DNA from 2 places in the Variovorax sp. LjRoot130 genome. Region 1 is predicted to be linked to the other one. Evidence: riboswitches for the same ligand, from Rfam matches in the RefSeq annotation. Region 1 holds a riboswitch; the other holds the start of a gene.

Region 1 (3,566 bases):
TGGTAGATGGCGATACCCGCGATCCAGATCAGCGCCGCGACCCAGTCGATCTTGCGCGCGCCCACCGCGACCGCTGCGCCGCCCGTACCCAGCCGTCCGAGGATCACGCCGTAGAGCGGCACGAACACCGAGCTCAGGAGCAGCAGGAAGGGCTCGAGCGAATGCATCGGCAGCACCAGTGCGAAGGCGATGCACGCGACCGCGAGCCACAGGCCCCAGCGCCGCACGCTCCAGCGCGGCTGCAGGCTGTGGGCCGAGACCGAGCCCGAATAGACGTCGCCATACGCGTTGTCGAGTTCGTCGATCAGGATCAGGCCCAGCGCGACCAGGCCGCCCTGCGCCAGCAGCAGCGCCGCCACGAGGTTGGTGCCGGGTTCCGCCACGCTCACCACCATCACGCCGAGCGCGTAGCACCAGATGTTGGCGAGCGCGTAGCCGACCCAGGTGCCGCCGAAGGCGCCGCCGAGCCCGCCCGCGCTGCGCCTGCCGTGCCGCGCGTAGTCGGCCACCAGCGGCAGCCACGAAACCGGCATCGCGATTACCAGGTCGAGCGCGCTGAACATGCCCGTGCTGCCGTTGCCCGGGCGCGACCAGAAGGCCTCCAGGCCCTTGGCCTGAAGCTGCGTCGCGAATTGCCAGCTCAGCCAGAGCAGCGAGAGCACCACCAGCGGCAGCCCGAAGCGGCTCACGAAGCGCCGCACCAGCTTGACCATCGAGCCGGCCAGCAGCGCGAGCAGCACCGCGCCCCACAGCAGCGTGGTCAGCACTGTGCCCAGCGTGCCCTCCAGCGACCAGCCGAAGGCCTGCTTGCCGATGGCTTGCGTGCCCTCGCGCATGATCACGATCTCGAAGGTGGTCCAGCCGATCAGTTGCACGATGTTCAGCACCACCGGCAGGCGCGCGAAGGCGCTGCCGTAGGTGGCGTGCATCAGGCCCGCGCTGGCCAGCCCGCTTTCGCAGCCGAGGCGGGCGGTCCAGGCCAGCAGGCCGGCGCCGATCAACGACCCCAGCACGATCGCGATCGCCGCCTCGCGCGTGCCGACCGCCGGCACCAGGTAGGCGCCGACCTGCATCACCAGCAGGCCGACGCCGAGGCTGAACCACAGGGCCATGTGGTCGTGCCAGTGGAAGACGCGGTTGACGTCGCCGAGTGGCGTCAGCGCCTCGTTGGATTCAGGTGTTGTTGCCATCCATTTGCTCCATTGCAAAGTGTTTGGCAGGTGGGCGAGGCCACGGCGGCAAGACCGGCACGCGAGAAAACGTGGCGGTCGCCGGACCAGCTTCCCTGCGCGAGGATTACCTCAGTCAGGTTCAAAGGGACTCTCTCAGCCAAGCTGCAACAGGCGTTGCGAGCCGGCACCCCTAGCGTTGCTTCAGGCTGGCGAAGCAGTTCGGATTGTAGAGCCGTGCGCCGGCCGAGTGCGACACGGCGACGTGAAGTCGCCGCGGACCGGGCGGCGCCTCAGTGGTCGATGGCGGCCGACAGTTGCCTCGCGCCCGAGTGGTCGTGGCGAATGAGCGGCAGGACGAAGCGGCGCGCGAGCTGCTGAAGCGTCCAGAACGCGGCAGCGATCCCGCCGGCCAGCAGCAGGCCGGCAGCGATGTCCAGCGGGAAATGCACGCCCACGTAGATGCGCGCCCAGCCCGTGAGGACCGCGATCGCCACGACCGCCAGCCCGGTCTTCCGAAGCGACGCCCGCAGGCAGAACAGCAGCCCGATGGTGAACATCACCGAGGCGTGCGCACTCGGCAGCGAGCCGCGCGCGCCATGGTCGATGTGCGCCGGGCTCAGGCCCACCATGAAGGGGCGCGGCATCGCGATGGCGTCCGCCAGCGCGTGGGCCAGCATGGCCGCCGCGGCCGCGGCGACCAGCGTCACCATCGCATAGACCCGCTGCGAGGGCCGGCGCCAGGCGACCCAGCCCATGAGGGCGGCGCAAAGCCAGGACGCGCCCTCGGCCACGATGGATGCGAGCCACATGATTTCGGCATTCGGGGTGTGGCCAGCGCCAATGGCCTGGAACAGTGCGGTGTTCAACGCGAGCATGCCCGGCATCGTATGGCGGTCTCGTGTCGAACGCGTGAATGCGGCGTTCAGCCTTCGTTCAGGGTGGTTGCTTTGTTCTTCAGCCCACGCCGAGCAGCTGGTGCAGCCGCGTGCTGGTGGTGGTGTACTGCAGCGGCACGGCCTTGCCCGGAAACACGATCGCGGTGGCGGCCCAGGCCGCCAGCGTCGCCTCGTGGAAACCGCAGACGATCAGCTTCTTCTTGCCCGGATAGGTATTGATGTCGCCGACCGCGAACACGCCGGCCTCGTGCGTCTGGAAGCGCTCGGTGTCGACCGGCACCTGCTTGCGCACGAGATCGAGGCCCCAGTCGGCCATGGGGCCGAGCCGCGGCGAGATGCCGAGGCAGGCGATGAGGGCGTCGAGCGGCAGCGTCACGGTCCGGGCGTCGGGCGTGGTGATCTGCAGCACCTGGCCGTCGAAAGCCGCGGGCTGGCCCACGGCGAAGTTCAGTGCGCCCTCGGCCGCCAGTGCGCGCATGCGGGCCACGAGCGCGTCGTCGGCCTGGAAGCCGTCGCGCCGGTGCAGCAACGTGACCTGGCGGGCCTTGCCGATCAGCGCGAGGGCGGTGGCCAGCGCGGCATCGTCGCCGCCATTGACCACCACGGCCTGGCCGTCGAAGCGCTCCAGCGCCTCGGGGTGATAGAAAAGCTTGGTGCCTTCAAAGCGCTGGATGCCTTCGAGCGCGATGCGCTTGGCGACGAAAGCGCCGACGCCGGCGGCGATGAAGACCGTCTTCGCAAGGAAGGTGGTGCCGGCGGTGGTGCCCAGCAGCAGGCGCTGATCGGCCTGGCGCTCGAGCGTCGCGACCTGCTGCTCGAAATGGAACTGCGGCTTGAGGGGTGCCACCTGTTGCAGCAGCGATTCCGCCAGGCCGCGCCCGCTGGTCGCCGGGACGCCCGGAATGTCGTAGATCGGCTTGTCGCCGTAGAGCTGCACGCACTGGCCGCCCGCGGAGGGCAGCGCATCGACGATGTGGCAGGGAATTTCGAGCAGGCCCAGCTGAAAGGCCTGGAACAGGCCGACCGGGCCGGCGCCGATGACCAGCGCCTCGGTCTCGATGGGTGCCGGCGTCGTGCTCAGCGGACCAACTCCCCGATCTTGTCAGCCTTGTCTTTCCACTCCTCGGCATCGGGCAGCGCGGGCTTGCGCTTGGTGATGCTCTTCCAGCCGTCGGCCACGGCGAGCTCGGCGTTGAGCTTGATGAAGGCGATCTGGTTGGCCGGCAGGTCTTCCTCGGCGTAGATCGCGTTGACCGGGCACTCGGGAATGCAGACCGCGCAGTCGATGCATTCGTCAGGGTCGATCACCAGCATGTTCGGCCCTTCGCGGAAGCAGTCCACGGGACATACGTCGACGCAATCGGTGTATTTGCAGCGGATGCAGGATTCGGAGACGACGTGAGTCATGTTCTTGGCTGGCGGGGAATGATCGGGTAAACGGCGAATTTTAGGCTTTTGCGAGAGCGGGCCTTACCAGCACGGCGGCCGAGGTCTTGTG
Region 2 (3,566 bases), 2.1 Mb from region 1:
CGCGGCCAAGCTCTGCGTGTTCTTCGACTTCCCCACCGACCGGCTGTCCTTCGGCGAGCGCACGCGCCTGGCGCTGGCACGGCGCACCACGGGCGAGCAGGTGCCCAGCGAAGCGCTGTGCTACGTATGGGACAACAAGGAAGCCAAGGGCAGCACGCTCGTGAACGCCTTCACCCAGCGCATGCGCATGGTGGTGCTCGAGTCGGGGCCGGCCGCCACGCCGGGCACGTGGGCGAGCGAGCGCCGCAACCTGTTGGCCGACTACCGGCGCGTCTTCGGCGACGAGGCCGGCGACACCATGCCCGACGTGGTCGCGGTCGCGATCTCGGCCGACGCGGACAACACGCAGGGCCACGGGCTGGCCTATTTTTCCGACATCGATCTGCGCAGCATCGCGCCCACGCGCAGCGCCGGAGGCTTTGCGGCGGGGCGTCCCGTGCCCGGGGAATAGCGGATGGACGATCTCGTCACGCTCCTCTCGGCCCAGGGTGCCGCCGTGGTGTTCCTCGCCACGCTGGCGACCCGCCTCGGCGCGCCGGTGCCGGCCGCGCCCTTTCTCGTTATCGCCGGCGGATTGTCGGTCGGCGGGCAGGTGTCATTCGCCGCCGTGCTGGCGGCCGCCCTGGTCGGCAACATCCTCGGCGACGGCGCCTGGTTCCTGGCCGGGCGCCGCTGGGGCTACCGCGTGATGCGCCTCCTGTGCCGCATCTCGCTGTCGGCCGACTCCTGCGTACGGCGCAGCGAGGCCATCCTCGGCCGCTGGGGCGGGCTGTCGCTGATCGCGGCCAAGTTCGTGCCCGGCGTGTCGGTGGTCGCGCCGCCGATGGCGGGCGCCCTGGGCATGTCGAACACGCGCTTCCTGTCCTACGAGACCGTGGCCGCGCTGATCTGGACGCTGGGCTTCCTCCTGCTGGGCCGCATCTTCCACGCGGCGATCCAGGACGTGCTGGCGGTGCTGTCCAGCGTCGGCCTCACGGCTGCGGCTGTCGGCACGCTGGTGCTCGTCGCTTTCGTCGCCTGGCGCTATCGCCGGCGCCGCATCGCGCTCGCTGCCGACGACATCGAGCATATCGAGGCCGGCGCGCTGCGCGAAGCCTTCGCGGCCGGTGCCCGCCCGACGCTGATCGACGTGCGCTCCGCCGAGGGACGCGCGCTGGATCCGCGCGCGATTCCGGGCGCCATCGGCATCGCGCTGCGCGAGCTCCCCGTCGAGCTGGCTGCCTTTGCCGACGGGCGCGAACTCATCGTGTTCTGCGACTGCCCCAACGACGAGTCCGCCATCGCTGCCGCGCGCGTGCTGATGAAGGCCGGTTTGCCGCGCGTGCGCGTGCTCGCCGGCGGGCTCTCGGCCTGGAGCGCCGCCGCCGCGATCGAGGTCGATGAAGAGGCACTGCCGGCCGGCGCGCCGGACATCGCCGCACATCCCGCTTGATCCCTGCCGCGAACGAGGCCTAGAATCGGTCCCGCTCCGGGGTGCACGCAGATGTGTGCTGAGATGGCCAAGCGCCGAACCCGCGAACTTGATCTGGTTCATACCAGCGTAAGAAGAGCTGCAACTCCCCGGCCCCGGACATTCTTTTTTCCGCCGTGCCGATCCTGGAGCGATCGCGGAGCACCCGTCCAACGAACCGGAGTGCCCCCGCATGAATGCCCCTGACAAGTTCGCCTCGCTGCTCACGCTGACGCGCGAGCCCTTTCCTGCCTCGACCAAGAGCGCCATCGCCGGCAGCCGGCCCGACCTGCGCGTGCCTGTGCGCGACGTGCGGCTCACCAACGGCGAGCAGGTCTCGCTCTACGACACCTCGGGCCCGTACTCGGACCCTTCGGCCGAGATCGACGTGCGCCAGGGCCTGCCCGGCGTGCGCGGCGCCTGGATCGCCGAGCGCGGCGACACCGAAAGCTATCAAGGCCGCACCCACCAGATGCTCGACGACGGCGCCACCCATGCCGACCGCGATGCGCAGCGCCTGGCCGAGCTGCGCGCTGCCGCCTCGGGGCTGCAGCGCACGCCGCTGCGTGCCAAGTCCGGCATGAACGTGAGCCAGATGCACTATGCGCGCCGCGGCATCGTCACGCCCGAGATGGAATACGTGGCGCTGCGCGAGAACGGCAAGCGCGAATGGATGGCCGAGTACCTGGCCGACGCGGCGCGCGAGAAGCGCCTGGCCGGCAACCCGATGGGCGCGCGGATCCCGAAGATCATCACGCCCGAGTTCGTGCGCGACGAGGTGGCGCGCGGCCGCGCCATCATCCCGGCCAACATCAACCACCCGGAAGTCGAGCCGATGGCGATCGGGCGCAACTTCCTGGTCAAGATCAACGCCAACATCGGCAACTCAGCCGTCACTTCCAGCATCGAGGAAGAGGTGGAAAAACTGGTGTGGGCGATCCGCTGGGGCGCCGACAACGTGATGGACCTGTCCACCGGCCGCAACATCCACACCACGCGCGACTGGATCGTGCGCAACAGCCCGGTGCCCATCGGCACGGTGCCGATCTACCAGGCGCTCGAGAAGGTCGGCGGCGTGGCGGAAGACCTCACGTGGGAGATCTACCGCGACACGCTGATCGAGCAGGCCGAGCAGGGCGTGGACTACTTCACCATCCATGCCGGGCTGCGCCTGCCCTTCATTCATCTCACGGCCGATCGCCGCACCGGCATCGTCTCGCGCGGCGGCTCGATCATGGCCAAGTGGTGCATCGCGCACCACCAGGAGAGCTTCCTCTACACGCGCTTCGAGGAGATATGCGAGATCATGAAGGCCTACGACGTGAGCTTCTCGCTCGGCGACGGCCTGCGTCCCGGCTGCGCCGCGGACGCCAACGACGAGGCCCAGTTCGCCGAGCTGCGCACGCTGGGCGAGCTCACGCAGATCGCGTGGAAGCACGACGTGCAGACCATGATCGAGGGCCCCGGCCACGTGCCCATGCACATGATCCAGGCCAACATGGACGAGCAGCTGAAGCACTGCCACGAGGCGCCTTTCTACACGCTGGGCCCGCTGACCATCGACATCGCGCCGGGCTACGACCACATCGCGAGCGCGATCGGCGCCGCCATGATCGGCTGGGCCGGCACCGCGATGCTGTGCTACGTCACGCCCAAGGAGCACCTGGGCCTGCCGGACCGCGACGACGTGAAGCAGGGCATCATCGCGTACAAGATCGCGGCCCACGCAGCCGACGTGGCCAAGGGCCATCCGGGCGCGCGGGCGCGCGACGACGCGCTCAGCAAGGCGCGCTTCGAGTTCCGCTGGCAGGACCAGTTCAACCTCGGCCTGGACCCCGACACCGCGCGCGAATTCCACGACGAGACCTTGCCCAAGGACTCGAGCAAGGTGGCGCATTTCTGCTCGATGTGCGGCCCGAAGTTCTGCTCGATGAAGATCACGCAGGAGGTGCGCGAGTACGCGGCGCAGCGCGGCATCGACGAGGCGAAGGCCCTGGACGAGGGCATGGCGGGCAAGTCGGCCGAGTTCAAGGCCGGCGGGGGCGAGATCTACATCCCGATCCAGGCGCGTTGAGCCGGGAAGGCAGAGGGTGGTTGATACCATCGCCCCATGCCT

The links. A riboswitch is a leader RNA that binds a small molecule or an ion and turns the genes downstream of it on or off. The one in region 1 is predicted to bind thiamine pyrophosphate.
Region 2: linked by a shared signal. The riboswitch ahead of thiC (phosphomethylpyrimidine synthase ThiC) and the one ahead of ACSQ86_RS15070 (purine-cytosine permease family protein) in region 1 are both predicted to bind thiamine pyrophosphate.

What each region holds. Positions count from the first base shown of each region.
Region 1 is NZ_CAXURM020000001.1:3,030,603-3,034,168, reverse strand. Features, by position in the region: gene ACSQ86_RS15070 (purine-cytosine permease family protein) at 1-1,190, opposite strand, end outside; TPP riboswitch at 1,266-1,374, opposite strand; gene ACSQ86_RS15065 (phosphatase PAP2 family protein) at 1,463-2,047, opposite strand; gene ACSQ86_RS15060 (NAD(P)/FAD-dependent oxidoreductase) at 2,127-3,149, opposite strand; gene fdxA (ferredoxin FdxA) at 3,146-3,475, opposite strand; gene ACSQ86_RS15050 (sulfate adenylyltransferase subunit 1) at 3,516-3,566, opposite strand, start outside.
Region 2 is NZ_CAXURM020000001.1:924,058-927,623, forward strand. Features, by position in the region: gene ACSQ86_RS04640 (DUF3047 domain-containing protein) at 1-451, shown strand, start outside; gene ACSQ86_RS04645 (rhodanese-like domain-containing protein) at 455-1,432, shown strand; TPP riboswitch at 1,460-1,564, shown strand; gene thiC (phosphomethylpyrimidine synthase ThiC) at 1,644-3,524, shown strand; gene ACSQ86_RS04655 (HAD family hydrolase) at 3,561-3,566, shown strand, end outside.